DNA from 4 places in the Pseudomonas sp. GW821-FHT09C09 genome. Region 4 is predicted to be linked to each of the others. Evidence: predicted binding sites of a transcription regulator. Region 4 holds the regulator's gene; each other region holds the start of a gene.

Region 1 (5,095 bases), on a different contig from region 4:
CTGGCGAGAGGTTGAGCATACCCCCGCACGCAAATTCGCATTGATGGGCCGTTGCGCCGACAGCCAGCGAGTCCGGGTGGGCATTCTGACGTTACTGCCTGATGAAATTGGCAATGCCGTTCAACACATCACCCGCAGTGAGGACTGGCAACTGGTGATCGAGCAGACCGGGACAAAAGACATCCTGACCCTGAGATGGGCTCCGGATGCCGTGCACCCCGCTTCGGCGGAATCAGAGCGGATGCTGCGCAGCGCGTTGATCGAGCGCTATCCGTTGATCTCGCAATTGAACGCCGATCATCTTCTGGATTTACGGATCGACTGTTGCACGGTTCAAGACCTGTCACGCCACCCACGCTCCGGAAAGCGCCAGCGCGTCCTGGACCTGCGTGTCTACAACAGTCCCCGTGCGGAGTTTCGCTGATGGAAAGCGTAACGCTGCGAAACTACCGCAACAGCGACGCAAAAGCCGTGAGCAGGCTGTTTCGCAAGATCTATGGCGACCTCTACGCCCAGGCCCACGTTTATCTGCCCTGCATGATTGACCGCAACCATGCGCAAGGCCGCTGGCACTCGCTGGTCGCGGTAACCGGAAATGATGTGGTGGGACACGCAACATTGATTCGCGCCAAAGACTCACGACTCGCAGAACTGGCACTCAGCGTGGTTGACCCGCAAACCCGGGGTCAGAGTATTGCCACCCGTCTGGGCCGCCAACTGTTGATCCATGCCCAGGCGCTGGGATTGCGGGGTGTGACGATCAAACAGGTGACCTGCCACCCCTACACACAGCGCATGGCAGGCCGCCTCGGCTTTCACAATACGGGATGGCTGCCCGACGGTGTCCCGTCTCCGCATGACGCCGCGGCACGGGAGTCGCTCGTCATCGGCTACACACCTGTCGATGGAAACCGGCGGCCGCTTCCAGCCCTGGCATGGCCCGACAGCTGCCGAGACTTCATGCTGCAGATGTGCAGTGTGTTCGGAACGCAGGAAAAGGCCGCGCCATGGGTGGGTGAACCGGTGTATCTCGAACAGCGGTGGGATCGTTATGACGGGACTTTCAGGAAAATGGACGGCTGTTTGCTCAAGCAGTTGCAGGAGCTGCCGGCGCATTGGCTCATTTCAATCAGGCTGAGGCTGGCGAAAGGTTTTGATAGCGCGTTGCATGCGCTGACATCGGCGGGTTTCATGTTCAGCGGACTGGCGCCGGATGAACGAGGTGCAGGATGGCTGGCGTTGTTTTCTCGCGGCGCAAAACCTCCCTCACTGACTTTGATTTGCCCGCAGATGCAGCGGCTGCACGATGACCTGCAATTGAAAATGGCGAGCGTCGCGCACTAACGAAAAGGCCCCTTATCGGGGGCTTTTCGTTGCAGGGTCATGCCTTGGCGCTGACACCTTTGTCAGTCGGCGGAGGCGGACGGTCGCCGCCCTGTCCATAGACCTTCAGGCTTTGCAGCACGTAAATGGCTTTCTTGTACTCGGGAATCAGCCCGTTGGCGTACTTGTTGCCCTTCAGATTGTTGTTCTGGATCGTGTCCAGTTGCGTGGCGAAATACTCCAGCGCATTGAACTTGGTGTCCGGGTCTTTCTGAATGCCGAAACGATCGAACTTGTCACCGGCATTGAGCAGTGTCATCGCCGTGATATCCGTAATGAGTCCCCGACTGCGCAGGAAGTCAGTCAGTTTACCCAGTTGCTTGGGCGTCACGTTTTCCGGGTCGAAACCCTTGACGCTCTTGTGGATCCCCTGCTTGTCCATCTCCCGGGTGTTGAGTACGGTCGGATCGTTGCCGACTTTCGCCAGCATTTGCTTGACCTTGACACTCTGCGAAACCGGTTTGCTCGATGGCGAATTATCGCGGACCAACAAACCTGCCTTGGGCTGCCAGGCGCCGGTATAACCAACGGTCATGAGCGTGCTCCTTGCGGAAAGAACATGAAAATATCCTTGTGGAACGTCTTGAATTGCCCGGAGTATCGGCCGGCAAACCGATGGCACCAATCTGTTTTTCACTTTTTTACAAATTTCGTACATTCTCGATACAAACCCACAGGACTCCCGCAGCCATTGGCTTTAAGGCATTTATCCAGCCAGGTATAAATCGAATTTTTACTCTAACGAACGAGCTGGTTAGTTTGAATGTGTCCGGTCTGTTACTTGCCGATTTTCGCTTCAGCACTTTTTAGTACGTAAGTACCTAAAGCTTCCCCTCGCAACGACGATATGTAAGGGATCCCCCTACTGCTTTACTCCTCGCCCCTAACAAGAAACGAAGGACCGGTCTCCATGCCCGCATTCCGTACCATTCAGGCTCGCTATACGCTGTTTCTGGTTCTTTTCATCCTGTTGTTGTCAGTCCTGACCGTGGTAGGCATCAGCCAACTGGTTGCGCCGAAATTGCGTCATACCGAAGAACAGGTGGTGCTCAATCGCATCGCAGAAGTCGCCGAACAGATCCAGGGCGAACTGAACAAGGTTCAGTCGCAGCAGCGCAGCATCACTCAGACCATCCCGCTGCTCGACAGCGCCGCCATCGATACGGTGCTGCCGGGGCTGGTGGATCAGTACGGCGAGTTGAAAGTATTTGGCGGCGGTATCTGGCCACTGCCCGGCCAGCGCGAGGCAGGTCGCAACAAGTTCAGCACGTTCTGGCACCGCGACAGCTCCGGCAAGCTCGCCGTGAATACTTTCTGGAACAGCGACGCAGCCCCCAACTACTACGACCAGAGCTGGTACAAGGGCGGTATGCAGACCCCGCGCAGCCAATGCGCCTGGGCCGCTGCCTATAAAGATGATGCGAGCGCCGAACCGCGCACCAACTGCGCCATGGCCATCCAGAAAAACGGCAGCGCCTGGGGCGTATCGACCATCGACGTGACCCTGGGTTTTTTCAACGACCTGGTGGCGCGCAAGGAAAAAGACCTCAACGCCGAAATGCTGATCGTCGAGGCCGACGGCAAGATCATCAGCAACAGCTCACGCATCAACGGCCCGATCGTGCTGAAAAACATCAGCGAACTGGCCGGCAGTTCACCGTTCGCCAGTCAGGTAAAAGCTGGCTTGCAACAACGTGATCAGGCCCAGCGCGTCGAATTCGACAACAACGGTGAAGCCAGCACCTTCTTCATGCGCCCGATCGAAGGCACGCCGTGGTTCCTCGCCACTGCACTGCCGACCAAAATGCTCACCGCGCAACGTGACGACGTACTGAGCAGCCTGAGCCTGTTGCAGATTCCGCTGGTGATCCTGCTGGTGCTGTTGCAGGTCTACGCGATTCGCCAACTGGTTGCGCGCATGAAAGCGCTCAAGGCCAACATTGATTCGCTGTCCAGCGGCGATGCCGACCTGACCCGCCGCATCACCATCCGTGCCGAAGACGAGCTCGGCGCGATCGGTCACTCCGTCAATACTTTCATCGCCTATCTGCAGAACATGATCGGCGAAGTCACCCAGGCCACCGGAGCCATGGCTTCGAGCCTCGACAACCTGCAACGCACCTCGGCGCACACCAGCCAGATCCTGCTGCGCCATGCCTCGGAAACCGACCAGACCGTCACCGCCATCAACGAGATGAGTTCGACCGCCGAAAGCGTTGCGCAGAATGCTGCCGAAACCGCTGCGTTTACCCAGCGTGCCAACGAAAACGCCGACCGTTCGCGGGTGGTAGTCGGAGAAGCGACCAGCAGCGTCGTGGCGTTGATCGACGAAGTGGCCAGTGCTACCCACAAAGTCGAAAACATGCAGCAGGACGCCCAACGCATTACCGAGATCCTCGGTGTGATCGGTGCCATCGCCGGCCAGACCAACCTGCTGGCGCTGAACGCCGCCATCGAAGCCGCCCGGGCCGGTGAGCAGGGTCGCGGTTTTGCAGTGGTTGCCGATGAGGTACGCGCCCTCGCCGCCCGGACCCAGGCCAGCACCTCGGAGATCAACGAAATGCTGGCCCGCCTGACGCAGGGTGTGAGCTCGTCGGTCAGCGCCATGGAAAACACCCAGGCCAGTTGCCAGTCTGCCGCCGACGCCACCGCACGCGTCACCACCGGACTCGATGACATGGCCGGTTCCGTCAGCCATATCAACAGCCTCAGCGCCCAGATCGCCACCGCCGCCGAACAGCAGAGCGCTGTCACCGAAGAGATCAACCGCAGCATGGTGCAGATCCGCCATATGGTGGATGAGCTGGTGCAAAGCGGCCAGGCCAGTGAAACCAATACCCGCCAGTTGCTGGAAGCCAACAGCCGGGTGAGTGCGATCATGGGGCGGTTCAAGGTCAGCTGACGGATTTGTCATCTTGCACTCAGGAGGCTGTCAGCTTTGATCTACGATCATGCTGACAGCCTGCCTTGTATCAACTGGAAACACTCCGTTGATGCCCGGTCGGAAAAACCGGTCAAAATGCGTTCTTTTTGGCCGTCACCCGAGTCGAGAACCCTGCATGAAAAACCCTCTGCGTCTGGCCGCCCTGAGCGCCCTGCTCCTGTCCTCCCTGGCGCAAGCCGCCGACCTCATTCCGATCGAAGTCCACCGCGACGCCAACTGCGGCTGCTGCAAAAAATGGATCAGCCATCTGGAAGCCAACGGCTTCAAGGTCGAAGATCACGTCGAAAGCGACATGAGCAGCTTCAAGCAACAACACGGCGTACCACCTCGTCTGGCGTCCTGCCACACCGCGATCATCAACGGCAAATTCGTCGAAGGCCATGTGCCTGCAGAACAGGTGCTGGCGCTGAGCAAGCGTGACGACTTGCTCGGAGTCGCAGCGCCGGGCATGCCGATGGGCTCGCCGGGCATGGAAATGGATGGCATGAGCGATGCCTATCAAGTGATCGGCCTGAAGAAGGACGGTACCGATGTGGTGGTGGCGGATTACCCGGCCCATTGATGACGGCGGGTTACCTCGGACTGTTCTTCGCTGCATTTGGCGCGGCAACGCTGCTGCCGCTGCAATCGGAAGCCGTGTTGGTCGGGTTGCTGGTCAGCGATCGTTACTGGCTTTGGGGCCTGCTGGCGGTGGCGACGCTGGGCAACGTCCTTGGCTCACTGGTGAACTGGTGGCTGGGGCGCGGACTGGAGCGGTTTCAGGATCGG
Region 2 (5,095 bases), on a different contig from region 4:
CCCAAGGATGGCGGGCGCTTCGACCTGGCGATTGCGCTGGGGATCCTGTCGGCGAGTGTGCAGGTGCCGACATTGACGCTGGATGATGTGGAATGCCTGGGTGAGCTGGCGTTATCCGGCGCAGTGCGGGCGGTGCGCGGGGTGTTGCCGGCGGCACTGGCGGCGCGCAAGGCCGGACGGACGCTGGTGGTGCCGCGAGCGAATGCCGAGGAGGCATGCCTCGCATCGGGATTGAGGGTGATTGCGGTCGATCATCTGCTGGAGGCAGTGGCGCATTTCAATGGGCATACGCCGGTTGAGCCTTATGTCTCGGATGGGCTGATCCATGCCACCAAACCCTATCCCGACCTGAATGAAGTGCAAGGCCAACTGGCCGCTAAACGAGCGCTGCTGATTGCCGCTGCCGGCGCCCACAACCTGCTGTTCAGCGGGCCGCCGGGGACGGGCAAGACGTTGCTGGCCAGTCGTTTGCCGGGGCTGCTGCCACCGCTGGCCGAGAGTGAGGCGCTGGAAGTGGCTGCGATTCAATCCGTCGCCAGCGGCACGCCGCTCACTCATTGGCCGCAACGCCCATTCCGCCAACCGCATCACTCGGCCTCCGGACCGGCACTGGTCGGTGGCAGCTCAAAACCGCAACCCGGCGAAATCACCCTCGCCCATCACGGTGTGCTGTTTCTCGATGAACTGCCGGAGTTTGATCGCAAGGTGCTGGAGGTTTTGCGCGAACCATTGGAATCCGGCTGCATCGTGATTGCCCGGGCCAAGGAACGGGTGCGGTTTCCCGCACGATTCCAGCTGGTGGCGGCGATGAATCCCTGCCCCTGTGGATATCTTGGCGAGCCAAGCGGCAAGTGCTCGTGTACACCGGACATGGTGCATCGCTATCGCAACAAGCTGTCGGGGCCGCTGCTGGATCGTATCGACTTGCATCTGACGGTGGCGCGAGAGGCCACAGCGTTGAACCCAGCGGTGAAACCGGGAGAGGACAGTGCCAGTGCGGCGGCGTTGGTCGCCGAGGCCCGCGAGCGGCAGCAAAAGCGCCAGGGTTGCGCCAATGCGTTTCTCGATTTGCCGGGACTGAAGAGGCACTGCAAGTTATCCACAGCCGATGAAACCTGGCTGGAAACGGCGTGCGAAAGGCTAACCCTGTCGCTGCGCTCGGCGCATCGGTTGCTCAAGGTGGCGCGGACGCTGGCGGATCTGGAAACGTGCGCGGATATCAATCGCGCGCATCTGGCCGAAGCGTTGCAGTATCGGCCGGCGACTCAGTAGGTACTGAGTTTTTGGAGAGCCCAAATGCAAGCAGGCTCGCTCTCACAGGACCAACACAGATCCTTTGGGAGCGAGCCTGCTCGCGATAGCTTTTTCAGAGACGCATCAGCGGAAGCGATCAACCTCGGAACGCAAATCCGCCGCCAGCTTCTCCAGCTCTTTAGCGGTTACCGCCAGATTGGAAACCACCTCACGCTGCTCACTGTTGGCCATCGCAATGCTCTGCAGATTGCTGCTGAGCAGCGTCGCGGTGCTGCTCTGCTCCTGAGTCGCGGTGGTGATCGCGGCGAACTGCTGACCCGCCGAGCGGCTCTGTTCATCGATCCGCGCCAGCGCCGAAGCGACGTTGGCATTGCGCGACAGTCCTTCCTGCATCAGCACGTTGCCCTGTTCCATGGTGCTGATGGCGTTACCGGTTTCCTGCTGGATGCTGTGGATCATCCCGGAGATTTCATCGGTCGCCTGGCGGGTGCGCGACGCCAGGTTGCGCACTTCGTCAGCCACCACGGCAAAGCCGCGACCCTGTTCACCGGCACGGGCCGCTTCGATGGCCGCGTTGAGCGCCAGCAGGTTGGTCTGTTCGGCAATCGAGGTGATCACGCTGACGATGCCGCCGATTTCCTGGGAGCGCTGACCAAGGGTGTTGATCACGCTTGCCGTGGTGTTCAGCGCGCCGGCAATTTGCTCCAGCGAGGAAGAGGCTTCTTCCATCGAGCTGCGACCGATCTGGGTCTGCTGGGCATTTTCCTGGGCCAGACGCTGGGTGTTGCCCATGTTGTCGGCAATGTTCAGCGAGGTTGCGGAAAACTCTTCAACCGCACCGGCCATGCTGGTGATTTCGCCGGACTGCTGCTCCATGCCTTCGTACGCGCCACCGGACAAACCGGACAGTGCCTGGGCACGGCTGTTAACCTCTTCCGAAGCGCGGCGGATGTGCTCGACCATGGTCGACAGCGCCTGGCTCATCTGGTTGAACGCGCGGGCCAACTGGCCGATTTCATCGTTGCTCGACACACTTAGACGCACGCTCAGATCACCAGCGCCCAAGGCTTCGGCCTGACGCACCAGATCACCCAGCGGCTGCAGCTTGCTGCGCAGCAGCCACACCGCAGAACCGACCGCGATCAGCATCGCCAGCAGACTGCCGATGGCCAACTGGAAGCCAACGCTCCAGGTCACCTCGCGGATCTCGGACTTCGGCATGCTCGCCACCACCGACCACGGTCCACCTTCGAACGGCACGGCAATGCTGTAGAAGTCTTCGGACTTATCGCTCCAGAACCGGCCCTTGCCCGGCGCTTTCGCCAGACCGTTGACCACCGGCACTGCTTGATCCGGATCCTGTACGCCCGCCGGCGCGACCAGCCATTTGTTCTGCTCGTCCAGCAGCGCCAGGGAACCGCTCTGGCCGATGCGGAAGCGCTTGAGGTTGTCGAACTGGGCGTTCTGCGCATCGGTGTAGTCGAAGCCGACGAACAACACCGCGATCACCTTGCCGCTGCTGTCACGCACCGGGGTGTACTGAGTCATGTAGGAACGATCGAACAGCAACGCACGGCCGACGTAGCCCTGCCCCGCCATCAACTTTGCGTAGGCCGGGTGCGCGTGATCGAGCAAGGTGCCGATGGCGCGGCTGCCGTCCTGTTTGGTCAGCGAGGTGCTGACCCGCACAAAGTCTTCGCCGCTGCGCACGAACAGCGTGGCAACGCCCGCCGTCATCTGCTTGAACTCGTCGACTTCCTTGAAGTTGTTGTTCAACACTTCGCTGCCCAGGTGCAGGCCCGGGGTCTGGGTGCCCGCCACGCTGACCGGCTCGTCCGGGTGAATGCTCAGGCCCGCGCTGAAGCGCTTCTCGAACAGCCCGCTCAGGCGCTGGGTGCTTTCACGCAGCGTGCCGTGGAAGGTGCTCAACTGGTCGGCGAGCAGACGGGCTTCGCTGGCCAGGTGTTCTTCACGGGTGGCGAGGTTGGCGGTGTCCAGCGAACGCAGGGCGAACACCGTACTGCCACTGATGACAACCGCCAGTATCACGGCGAGCGCAAGGCCCAGCTGCGAGGCGATCCGGGCGCGAGGTTGAGACATGGACAGCTCCTGGCCGAGTCTGCGGATCCTCCCTGATCGCGGCTCGGAAAAATTCTAATAATGGGGGTGATGCGCAGAACCGGCACGACGGTTCCACTTGGACGTATTCGGCGGTGAACGCGAATACTTGAGCGCACAGCAGGGTTATGGCCCGGGGCCGGCATTGTGGCGGCTCGAACGTTTCAGCTCAAGCGCGCGACCACCGGCAGTTCCATCGCTCGAACTTCGCCCTGAAGGAAATCACTGAGCCGGCGCAAACGTTCACCTCCCGGACGAGTCTTTGGCCACACCAGGTAGTAATTCAGGCCGCTGGCGACCGCCGTCGGCCACGGCAGACTCAAACGTCCTTGCGCCACATCCTCGGCCACCATCAGCAGATCGCCCATGGACACGCCATAACCCCGGGCCGCCGCGATCATCCCCAGTTCCAGGGTATCGAACACCTGTCCGCCCTTGAGTGATACCTGATCCGACAACCCCATGTGCTCCAGCCAGCTGCGCCAGTCGCGGCGATCCGGGGTCGGGTGCAGCAATTCGGTGGAGGCCAGTCGTGCCACATCCCAGGGCTGGTCATTGAGCAGGTTGGGGGCGCCTACCGGAATCAGCTCTTCCGGAAACAACAGGCTGGCCTCCCAGTCCGGCGGAAAATGCCCGTCGCTGAGCAGCACCGCGCAATCGAAAGGCTCGTTGTTGAAGTCCACCGAGTCCACGTCCATCCAGGCACTGGTCAGTTGCACTTCATTGCCCGGCTGCAAATGGCGGAAGCGACTGAGCCGCGCCAGCAACCAGCGCATGGTCAGGGTCGACGGGGCTTTCATGCGCAGGATGTCATCTTCGGCGCGCAAGGTATTGCAGGCCCGCTCAAGCGCCGCAAAGCCTTCACGGATGCCGGGTAACAGCAGGCGCGCCGACTCGGTCAGTTGCAGGTTGCGTCCGCTGCGGTGGAACAGCCGACAGGCGAAATGCTCTTCGAGCGTGCGGATGTGCCGGCTCACCGCACTTTGAGTGATCGACAACTCTTCGGCGGCGCGGGTGAACGAACTGTGCCGCGCCGCAGCTTCGAATGCACGCAGGGCATACAAGGGTGGAAGACGACGGGACATGCACAGCGCTCCAATGGCGGGATTGCGCCAACTTAGCAGAATTGCTTCTGGATGAGTTTTAATCATGCCACCCATCCTTTTTATCCCTTTGTGCAACCCGCGCCAAACCCTGAGAATCGACGGTCTCTTGCTCCCTCTTTTATAAGGATGTGAAACCATGCAGCGTCCTGTGCGTACCGAACTCTGGGCCATCCTGCGGCTGGCGGGGCCGTTGATCGCCTCGCAGTTGGCGCACATGTTGATGGTGCTGACCGACACCCTGATGATGGCCCGCCTCAGTCCCGAAGCACTCGCCGGCGGCGGGCTGGGCGCGGCCAGTTACTCGTTCGTGTCGATCTTCTGCATCGGCGTGATCGCGGCGGTCGGCACTCTGGTGGCGATCCGTCAGGGTGCCGGTGACATTATCGGTGCCGCGAAACTGACCCAGGCCGGCCTGTGGCTGGCGTGGCTGATGGCGCTGGGCGCCGGGTTGCTGTTGTGGAACCTGAAACCGGTGCTGTTGCTGTTCGGCCAGACCGAGACCAACGTCAACGCTGCCGGACAATTTCTGATCGCCCTGCCGTTTGCCCTGCCCGGCTACCTGAGCTTCATGGCCCTGCGCGGTTTCACCAGTGCCATCGGCCGGGCGACGCCGGTGA
Region 3 (5,095 bases), on a different contig from region 4:
GACTGGCGTTCATGGTGGTCACCGCTTCACGGGAACCGACCTGCAGCGAGGTGATCATCTTGTGGATTTCTTCCGCCGATTCCTGGGTACGGTGAGCGAGGTTGCGCACCTCGTCCGCCACCACCGCAAAACCGCGTCCGGCTTCACCGGCACGGGCCGCTTCGATGGCCGCGTTGAGCGCCAGCAGGTTGGTCTGTTGGGAGATGCCTTTGATCACGTCGAGAATGTGGCCGATGTTGTCGGTGCTCGCATTCAGGGTTTCGATCTGGGTGCACGACAGGCTGATCTTCTGCGACAGCTCGGTCATCGCCTGAATCGTCTGCTCGACCACCTGACGACCGTCATCGGCCTGCTCGCTCGCGCCGCTGGCGTGTTGCGAAGCGTCGGCGGCGTTGCGGGCGATTTCCTGGGTGGCGGCACCCAACTGATTGATCGCGGCCGCCACGCTGTTGGTGCGTGCACTTTGCTCGTCGGAACCGATGATCGAGGCGTTGGACGATGCCATCACCCGTTGCGACAGGTCGTGTACATGACGAGTCGCGGAAGACACTTCGGAAATGGACGCGTGAATCCGCTCCACGAACTGGTTGAACGAACTGCCCAGCTCGCCGAACTCATCCTTGCTTTCCACTACCAGACGACGGGTCAGGTCACCTTCACCCTGAGCGATGTCCTGCATCGCGCGGCCCATGGTAATCAGCGGACGCATCAGCACGGTGATCAACAGGCTCAGGAAGACTGCAATCGCACCCACTGCAACGAACATTGCGATCAGTGCCGAAGTACGGAACTGGCTGAGCGCAGCGTAGGCCTTGTCGCGGTCGATCGACAGACCGATGTACCACTCGGCATTCGGCAGGCCGGTGACCGGGGTGAACGACAGGATGCGCTCCTGGCCGTTGAGCACCACGTTCTGGTTGCCCTTCTGGATGCGCACATCGGCGTTCGGGTAGATGTCCTTGAGGTTCTTCATCACCTGGTCTTTGTCCGGGCTGACGATCACCTGACCGTCACCGCTGACCAGGAATGCGTGGCCCAGGCCACCGAAGTCCACCGAGTTGATGATCTTCACAAGGGTTTCCAGACTCAGGTCACCGCCCACCACACCAAGCAGCTCGCCGTTCTTTTTCACCGGCATGGCGATGGTCACCACCAGACCGCCAACGGCGGCCATGTATGGCGGGGTCAGCATGGTCTGGTCAGCGGCCACGGCCTGCTTGTACCACGGGCGCTGACGCGGGTCGTAGCCGTCCGGCATCTTCGCGTCAGGGCGCTGGGTGAACACACCGTTGGCCTGGCCGACGTAGGTGAACTGGAAGTTCGAGGTGAAGGCCGGTTGATCGACCAGCCCCGGGAAATCGGCGTTCTTGCCCTGATGAGCGACGTTCTGCGCGAGGTTTTCCAGTACCAGAATCCGTCCGCTCATCCAGTTCTGCACACTGCTGGCGGTCAGATCGCCGGCCTGCTGGACGGAGGACTGCAGGTTCTGACGAATGGTATTTCGCTGCAGATAGTCGTTGTACAAAGTGAACAGCGCGAACGCCAGGACCACGACGCCCGAGGCGGCCAACAGGATTTTATGGCTGAACTTGAGATTCATTTCATGGGACTTCTTATGCCAAAAGTGGGGATGCGTTCCGGATGCAACATTCCATGTACAGCGCAGGCAGCGTTCTGATGGCTGCTCTACTTTGGTGCACGCATGTCTCACCAGTCTGTCGGCACGATTCGGAGAAAACTTAGCGTTTTGTAGGAAATGGACGGCATTTCTGCCAGCTTCCCGCCGAACGGCGTGCCAGAGCGTTCGCCTGGCATTTTTTGATGACTGTTTTGCAGCGTCGGTTGCAAATTCTGTAACCCTTGCTGACAATGCGACTAATTATCATTTGTGACGTCCGGGCTGTCGCGTTCATGTCCTCACCTGAGTTTGCAGTACAGGCGCTTTACAGTCGTCATCACGGCTGGCTCAACGGCTGGTTGCGCGCGCGGCTGGGCAATGCGGCCGATGCGGCGGATCTGGCCCAGGACACTTTCGTTCGCCTGCTGCAACGCACCGAGCGTCTCGAACTCAAGGCGCCCCGCGCGTTCCTGCGCACCATCGCTCGCGGTCTGGTCATCGACCATTGGCGTCGCGAAGAAATCGAACGCGCCTACCTGGAAACCATCGCTCACTTGCCCGAAGCCGAAACACCCAGCGCTGAAGCCCGCGCGCTGGTGATTGAGCTGCTGGAAAGCATTGCCCGCATGCTTGAGGGACTGAAGCCCAAAGTGCGTCAGGCATTTCTGCTGGCGCAGTGCGAAGGTTTGACCCACAAGCAGATCGCCGAGCAGATGGGTCTGTCCTTGCGCTCGGTGGAGCGCTACGTCGCCGATGCGCTGTATCACTGCTACGTGCTGCGGTACGAAAGCTGATGCCGGTGGATAACCTGTCAATCGCCCGAAGCGCCGAGCCACAGCAGAAAGTGGTCAAACAGGCGATCCACTGGCTGCTGCGCCTGCGCAACAATCATGGCAATTCGCGCTTGAGCCACCAATGCGAACAGTGGCGCGCCGAACACCACGATCACGAACTGGCCTGGCAGCGGGTGCAATCGCTGCAAAACGAATTGACCCACAACCTGCGTGCCGTGCCAGGCGCACAAGTGGCATTCAATACATTGGAGAACAGTGCGCAGGGCCTCGGACGCCGCCAGGCGTTGAAACTGCTGTCCGGTGCGTTGTTGATGGGCTCCGCCGCATGGCTGGCCAGAGATACGTCGGCCTGGCAGCAATGGAGCGCCGACTACGCCACCGCCACCGGCGAACGTCGTGGATTCCAGTTGCCTGACGGCACGCGGATCGAACTGAACACGGCCAGCGCCGTGGACCTCGATTACACGGCGCAACAGCGGCTGATCAAACTGACTCGGGGCGAGATCATCGTGACCTGCGGCGCCGGCGGAGGTTCGGTGGTCGATCGACCGCTGCGAGTGCAAAGCCGTCATGGCACCTATGAGCCGTTCGACGCGCGCTTCATCCTGCGTCAGGAAGGTGATTGCACGCGCCTGAGCGTCACCAGTGGCCGGGTCGCGATTCTTTTGCCGCGGACGAGTGCTGGCGCTTCCACCGAGGTGCTTGCCGGTCAGAGTTATTTGATCGACCACCATCAGGCGCGCCCTGCTCCGCCGCTGGACATGGATGCCGGCGCCTGGATCGACGGGCTGATCGTGACGCGCAATATGCGCCTGGGCGACTTCCTCAAAGAGGTTGGTCGCTATCGTCCAGGCTTCTTGGGTTGTGCTCCACAAGTCGCCGATCTGCGTTTGTCTGGCGTGTTCCGCCTCGATGACACCGACAAGCTGCTGGCGATCCTGCCGCAGACACTGCAGGTGCAATTGCGCTATCGCACCCGCTGGTGGGTAACGCTGGAACGAGCAGTCTGAAATTTTTTTGGCGGGTTTTCATGGCAAGGCCGGCTTAGTCAGTAAGCACTTCAACTCAGCCTTCGCGACTTGCCACGGAAACCTACAATGACTGCGCGCGTTACCTGTAAGAACCCTCTGAATTTCACCGTCGAATCGGGCCTTCTGCGCCACGCCGTTCGTGCCGCGTTGTTCTCCACGGCACTGGGCGTCGGCCTGCTGCCGAACCTGAGCGTCGCGGCGAGCGCCAGTGAGGTCAGCAGCCACCGCTACAACATCGCCGCCGGGCCCTTGGGCGAAGCGCTGAATCAGTTTGCGCGCCAGGCCGGCATTACCTTGTCGATGACCCCGCAGCAAACTCAAGGCCGACAATCACCCGGCGTGCAGGGCGAGTATTCGACCGATCAGGCGTTGAGTCATCTGCTGGGCGGCTCGGGTCTGGAGGCGGTCAGCCAGGACGGCAGCAGCTACGTTCTGCGCTCGATTGCGGAAACCGAAGCACTGGCCCTGCCAACCACCGATATCAAAGGCTTCGCCCTCGGCAACGCACTGGGCAGCATGGACGGCTACAACGCGACGCACAGTCAGATCGCCACCAAAACCAGTACCGCACTGCTGGAAACATCGCAAAGCGTGTCCGTGGTCACTCGCGAGCAAATGGACGACCAGGGCTCGCAAACCGTGTCCCAGGCGATGCGGTACACCCCCGGCGTGCTGACCAACCCCTATGGCGCCACGCACCGTTACGACTATGTGGCGATGCGCGGCTTCAACGATGGCTCGGTGGATAACATCTACCTCGACGGCCTCAAGTCCATGGGTGACAGCGGCACCTACAGCACCATGCAGGTCGATCCGTATTTCCTCGAGCGCGTCGATATCCTGAAAGGCCCGTCGTCCGTGCTCTACGGCCGTAGCTCGCCTGGCGGCCTGGTGGCACTGACCAGCAAGAAACCGCTGTACGAGGCCTATCACCAGATCCAGGCCACCGTGGGCACTCAGGGCCAGCGTGGTGTCGGCTTTGACTTCAGCGGCCCGGTCGATGACGACAAGCGCATCGCCTATCGTCTGATCGGTTTGACGGATCAGTCCGACACGCAATTCGACCACAACAAGGAAAAGCGCTTCGCCCTTGCACCGACCGTCAGCATCGACTTCAACGAAGATACTTCGCTGACCCTGCACGCCTATCTGCAGCATGACCCAGATGGCGGCTATCACGGTGGCGTGCCGGCCGATGGCACGATTCATCAGCGCAACGGCAACCGGATCTCGCCGCACTTCTTCGAAGGCGAACCGGGAGTCGATGGCTATTCTCGCGATCAGCAGTCGTTCGGTTATCAATTCGAACATCGTTTCAACGACGTCTTCACCGCGCGGCAGAATTTCCGTTACCTCGACTCCAAAGTGAATATGGATCAGGTGTACGCCTATGGCTGGACGTCGCCGACCAGCAACGAGCTGAATCGCTACTACACCGGCGGTGACGAACGCCTGCATGCGTTCATCGTCGACAACATGCTCCAGGCCGAATTCTTCACCGGTGCGACCAAGCACACGGTGCTGATGGGAGCGGATTACCAGCGACGCAAAACCGTGGTCGACTGGACCAGCGGCGGCCTGGCACCGATCAATGCGTTCAATCCGGTGTACGGCAACGCCGCCATCGATATGTACGGCGAGACCAGTTATCT
Region 4 (5,095 bases):
CCTCGGCCTGCGGCATGTGCGGGTCGATCTGGAAGTTGACGATTGCACTGTGCAGTTCGCGCGTGAGCTTGCCGACTTCCTGGTACAGGCCACGGTCACGGGTCTGATTGAGCTCATGGATCAGTTGCACAGCGTCGCCGAACCTGCCTTTTTCAAGGCTTTCGACCAGTTCGACCGCGTGTTTTTTCAGCGTCGACTCGAAGTCGCCCTGTGAAGATTCTTTATGCTCCATAGCTCCCCCGCGCGTCATCAGCCGATGCGTTCGAAAATCTTCTCGATTTTTTCTTTCAGCGCCTGAGCCGTGAAAGGTTTGACCACGTAGCCGTTAACGCCGGCCTGGGCCGCTTCGATGATCTGCTCGCGCTTGGCTTCAGCGGTCACCATCAGCACCGGCAGGTGCTTGAGCTTTTCATCGGCGCGCACGTGACGCAGCAGGTCGATACCGGTCATGCCGGGCATGTTCCAGTCGGTCACCAGAAAGTCGATGCTGCCGCTGTTGAGCACCGGAATGGCGGTGGTGCCATCGTCGGCTTCAACGGTGTTGGTGAACCCGAGGTCACGCAACAGGTTCTTGATGATCCGCCGCATCGTTGAGAAGTCATCAACGATGAGGATTTTCATGTCTTTGTTCAATTCGACCTCCAAGCAGTCTTAAACGCGTCCAGCACCTGGACGCGCCATTTCAATCAATCCGGCAAAGCACTCGATGACTGTCTGGAGCACAACAGAGCAAGACCGGTGCCGTTCACCACCGCACCAGCCTCGTTCGCAGTGTCCCCACACTGCCTTCAGCGCGCTCGCCACTCCCCCAAACGCCCCCGCAAGCGGGCCGCGCACTGGCTGTGTAACTGGCTGACCCGCGATTCACTGACGCCAAGGACTTCACCGATTTCCTTGAGGTTCAGCTCTTCGTCGTAGTACAGCGCCAACACCAGTCGCTCACGCTCCGGCAAATTGGCAATCGCGTCCGCCAGCGCCGCCTGGAAGCGTTCATCTTCCAGATCGCGTGACGGCTCAAGATGAGCACTGGCGCCATCCTCGTGCAGCCCTTCGTGTTCGCCGTCCTGCAACAGGTCGTCGAAACTGAACAGTCGGCTGCCCAGGGTGTCGTTCAAAATCCCGTAGTAATCGTCGAGACTCAACTGGAGTTCGGCCGCAACCTCGTGATCTTTAGCGTCACGGCCGGTTTTAGCTTCAATCGAGCGAATCGCGTCGCTGACCATACGGGTATTGCGGTGAACCGAGCGCGGTGCCCAGTCCCCCTTGCGTACTTCATCGAGCATCGCGCCGCGGATCCGGATGCCCGCGTACGTTTCGAAACTGGCGCCCTTGCTGGCGTCGTATTTGGTCGAGACTTCGAGCAGGCCGATCATCCCGGCCTGAATCAGGTCTTCGACCTGCACACTGGCCGGCAACCGCGCCAGCAAGTGGTAGGCGATGCGTTTGACCAGTGGCGCGTAACGCTCGATCAGCTCGTACTGCGCGTCACGCGCCGACTTTTTGTAAAGGTTCATACCGCTGGCGGTCATAGCACAGGTCCTGCCGTTTGCTGCACGAGGCGCTCGACGAAAAATTCGAGATGGCCGCGCGGGTTGGCGGGCAGCGGCCAGGTGTCGACCTTTTGCGCGATCGCCTTGAATGCCAGTGCGCACTTGGAACGCGGGAAGGCTTCATAGACCGCACGCTGCTTCTGCACCGCCTTGCGCACGCTTTCGTCGTAAGGCACCGCACCGACGTATTGTAAGGCGACGTCAAGGAAGCGATCCGTGACCTTGGTCAACTTCGCGAACAGGTTGCGACCTTCCTGCGGGCTCTGGGCCATGTTGGCCAGGACGCGGAAGCGGTTCATGCCGTAATCGCGGTTGAGCAGCTTGATCAGCGCGTAGGCGTCGGTGATCGAGGTCGGCTCGTCGCAGACCACCAGCAACACTTCTTGCGCCGCGCGAACGAAACTGACTACCGAGTCACCAATACCCGCAGCGGTGTCGATCACGAGTACGTCGAGATTGTCGCCGATGTCACTGAATGCCTGAATCAGACCGGCATGCTGGGCCGGGCTCAGGTGAACCATGCTTTGCGTGCCGGAAGCGGCCGGCACGATGCGGATCCCGCCGGGACCTTGCAACAGCACGTCGCGCAGCTCGCAGCGGCCCTCGATCACATCGGCCAAAGTACGTTTGGGCGTCAGGCCCAGCAGAACGTCGACGTTCGCCAGACCCAGGTCGGCATCCAGCAGCATGACCCGACGGCCAAGCTCTGCCAGCGCCAGGGACAAGTTCACTGACACGTTAGTCTTGCCGACGCCACCTTTGCCGCCGGTCACCGCGATCACCTGTACGGGATGCATGCTGCCCATGTTATTTCTTTACCTTGTCTTGCATAGACGGAGGCCACATTACTGGCTGCGCGTTCACAACCGGAACAATGCGTGGCAGACCATCGATGTAGGTACAAAAACTGTTCATTACCTCAGCCAACCTGCTTGGTCGGGCTGTGGTAGATATCAGCGAACATGTCAGCCATGGCTTCTTCGCTGGGTTCTTCCTGCATTTGCACGCTGACGGCGCGGCTGACCAATTGATGACGGCGCGGCAGATGCAGATCATCCGGAATCCGTGGGCCATCGGTCAGGTAGGCGACCGGCAGTTCATGACTGATCGCCAGGCTCAGCACTTCGCCAAGGCTGGCCGTCTCATCCAGTTTAGTCAGGATGCACCCGGCGAGCCCGCAACGCTTGTAACTGTGATAAGCGGCGGTTAGAACCTGTTTCTGGCTGGTGGTTGCCAGCACCAGATAATTTTTCGACCGAATGCCACGACCGGCCAGGCTTTCCAGCTGCATGCGCAGTGCCGGATCGCTGGCCTGGAGGCCGGCGGTATCGATCAGCACCACGCGTTTGCGCAGCAGTGGATCCAGCGCCTGCACCAGGGACTGGCCCGGGTCGACGTGGGTCACCGACACATTGAGGATCCGGCCCAGGGTTTTCAACTGTTCCTGAGCGCCGATGCGGAAACTGTCCATGCTCACCAGCGCAATGTTCTGCGCGCCGTACTTGAGCACGTAACGGGCGGCCAGTTTGGCCAGGGTGGTGGTCTTGCCCATACCGGCCGGGCCGACCATGGCAATCACACCGCCCTCTTCCAGCGGCTCGACTTCCGGCGTGGCGATCATCCGCGCCAGATGCGCGAGCAGCATGCGCCAGGCCTGACGAGGTTCTTCGATATCGCTGGTCAGCGCCAGCAAATCGCGGGACAACGGGCCGGACAGGCCGATGCGCTGCAGACGACGATACAGATTCGCCTGAGCCGGACGGCTGCCTTGCAGCTGATTCCAGGCCAGGGTGCCGAGCTGCACTTCCATCAGCTCGCGCAGGCTGTTGAGTTCGAAACGCATCGAATCCAGCGCACGCGGATCGACTCCAGCGGCAGCCGGCGCAGGTGCCGGGGCTGGACGGGCCGGTGCGGCGTACGTCGGCTCTGTCAGAGGCTCGGCAGCCGTCAACGGCAGGCCGGCGGTCAATGGCAGACCGGAGAACAACTGGCGATTGGTGTTGCCGTCGGCCTCACCACGCATGCTCAGTTCGGCCTGGGCAGTGACGATGCGCGACTGGGTCTTGCGCAGCTCGTCTTCGAGTTCCATGTTCGGAACCCGTGGCGCCAGCGCCGAGAGTTTGTAATCCAGCGCCGCCGTCAGCTCGACGCCGCCGGCAATGCGGCGGTTGCCAATGATGGCGGCATCAGCGCCCAGCTCATCACGAACCAGCTTCATGGCCTGACGCATATCGGCGGCGAAAAAACGCTTAACTTGCATAAACCACTACCTCAGCCGTTGGGCCCTACTGTCGCAACGATGGTCACTTGCTTGTTGTCCGGAATTTCCTGGTAGGCCAGCACATGCAGTCCGGGAACTGCCAGGCGACCAAAGCGCGAGAGCATCGCGCGAACCGGGCCTGCTACCAACAGGATCACCGGCTGACCTTGCATTTCCTGACGCTGCGCCGCTTCGATGAGCGAACGTTGCAGCTTCTCGGCCATGCTTGGCTCCAGCAGAACGCCCTCTTCCGAGCCTTGTCCTGCCTTCTGCAGACTATTGAGCAATATTTGTTCCAACCTTGGCTCCAGCGTGATGACTGGCAGCTCGGACTCAGTCCCTACAATGCTTTGGACGATTGCACGGGATACGCCAACCCGCACAGCGGCCACCAAAGCGGCGGTATCTTGACTCTTGGCGGCATTGTTGGCGATGGCTTCGGCAATGCTGCGGATGTCGCGCACCGGCACGTGTTCGGCCAGCAGCGCCTGCAACACTTTCAGCAGCTGCGACAACGTGACCACACCCGGCACCAGCTCTTCCGCCAGTTTCGGCGAGCTCTTGGCCAGCAATTGCATGAGTTGCTGCACTTCTTCGTGACCAATCAGCTCGCTGGAGTGCTTGTACAGAATCTGGTTCAAGTGGGTGGCGACCACGGTACTGGCGTCCACCACGGTGTAACCGAGCGATTGCGCCTGGGCGCGCTGGCTGACTTCGATCCACACCGCCTCCAGGCCGAAAGCCGGATCTTTGGCGGTGATGCCGTTGAGCGTGCCGTAGACCTGCCCCGGGTTGATCGCCAGTTCGCGATCCGGGTAGATCTCGGCTTCGGCCAGAATCACGCCCATCAGGGTCAGGCGGTAGGCGCTCGGCGCCAGGTCGAGGTTGTCGCGGATGTGCACGGTCGGCATCAGGAAGCCCAGATCCTGCGAGAGCTTCTTTCGCACGCCCTTGATCCGCGCCAGCAACTGGCCGCCCTGGTTGCGGTCCACCAGCGGAATCAGGCGATAGCCGACTTCCAGGCCGATCATGTCGATGGGCGTCACGTCGTCCCAGCCCAGCTCCTTGGTTTCCATGGCGCGGGCCGGCGACGGCAGCAGTTCCTGCTGACGCTTGACCTCTTCCAGCGCCTGCACCTTGGCCACGTTCTGTTTCTTCCAGAACAGGTAAGCACCACCGGCGGCCAGAGCGGCCATGGTCAGGAACGAGAAGTGCGGCATGCCCGGTACCAGGCCCATGACCGCCATCAGACCGGCCGCCACCGCCAGCGCTTTCGGCGAGGCGA

What was found. The regulator FliA, encoded in region 4, starts transcription of late flagellar genes. The targets are predictions, from matches to a motif close to CTAAAGTTTNNNNNNNNNNNGCCGNTAA.
Region 1: a site for FliA is predicted at 2,205-2,232, ahead of AC07NR_RS06050 (methyl-accepting chemotaxis protein). Genes of this name have one in related genera too.
Region 2: a site for FliA is predicted at 3,459-3,486, ahead of AC07NR_RS11305 (methyl-accepting chemotaxis protein). Genes of this name have one in related genera too.
Region 3: a site for FliA is predicted at 1,716-1,743, ahead of AC07NR_RS16500 (methyl-accepting chemotaxis protein). Genes of this name have one in related genera too.

Annotation. Positions count from the first base shown of each region.
Region 1 covers NZ_JBWKPF010000002.1:219,999-225,093, reverse strand. The annotation lists gene AC07NR_RS06065 (phenylacetate--CoA ligase family protein) at 1-424, shown strand, start outside; gene AC07NR_RS06060 (GNAT family N-acetyltransferase) at 424-1,344, shown strand; gene AC07NR_RS06055 (hypothetical protein) at 1,382-1,918, opposite strand; gene AC07NR_RS06050 (methyl-accepting chemotaxis protein) at 2,294-4,285, shown strand; gene AC07NR_RS06045 (DUF411 domain-containing protein) at 4,443-4,889, shown strand; gene AC07NR_RS06040 (YqaA family protein) at 4,889-5,095, shown strand, end outside.
Region 2 covers NZ_JBWKPF010000003.1:351,700-356,794, reverse strand. The annotation lists gene AC07NR_RS11310 (YifB family Mg chelatase-like AAA ATPase) at 1-1,272, shown strand, start outside; gene AC07NR_RS11305 (methyl-accepting chemotaxis protein) at 1,378-3,354, opposite strand; gene AC07NR_RS11300 (LysR substrate-binding domain-containing protein) at 3,537-4,457, opposite strand; gene AC07NR_RS11295 (NorM family multidrug efflux MATE transporter) at 4,615-5,095, shown strand, end outside.
Region 3 covers NZ_JBWKPF010000004.1:674,708-679,802, forward strand. The annotation lists gene AC07NR_RS16500 (methyl-accepting chemotaxis protein) at 1-1,600, opposite strand, end outside; gene AC07NR_RS16505 (sigma-70 family RNA polymerase sigma factor) at 1,912-2,412, shown strand; gene AC07NR_RS16510 (FecR domain-containing protein) at 2,412-3,422, shown strand; gene AC07NR_RS16515 (TonB-dependent siderophore receptor) at 3,510-5,095, shown strand, end outside.
Region 4 covers NZ_JBWKPF010000001.1:119,306-124,400, forward strand. The annotation lists gene AC07NR_RS00575 (protein phosphatase CheZ) at 1-232, opposite strand, end outside; gene AC07NR_RS00580 (chemotaxis response regulator CheY) at 250-621, opposite strand; gene fliA (RNA polymerase sigma factor FliA) at 789-1,529, opposite strand; gene fleN (flagellar synthesis regulator FleN) at 1,526-2,356, opposite strand; gene flhF (flagellar biosynthesis GTPase FlhF) at 2,470-3,810, opposite strand; gene flhA (flagellar biosynthesis protein FlhA) at 3,822-5,095, opposite strand, start outside.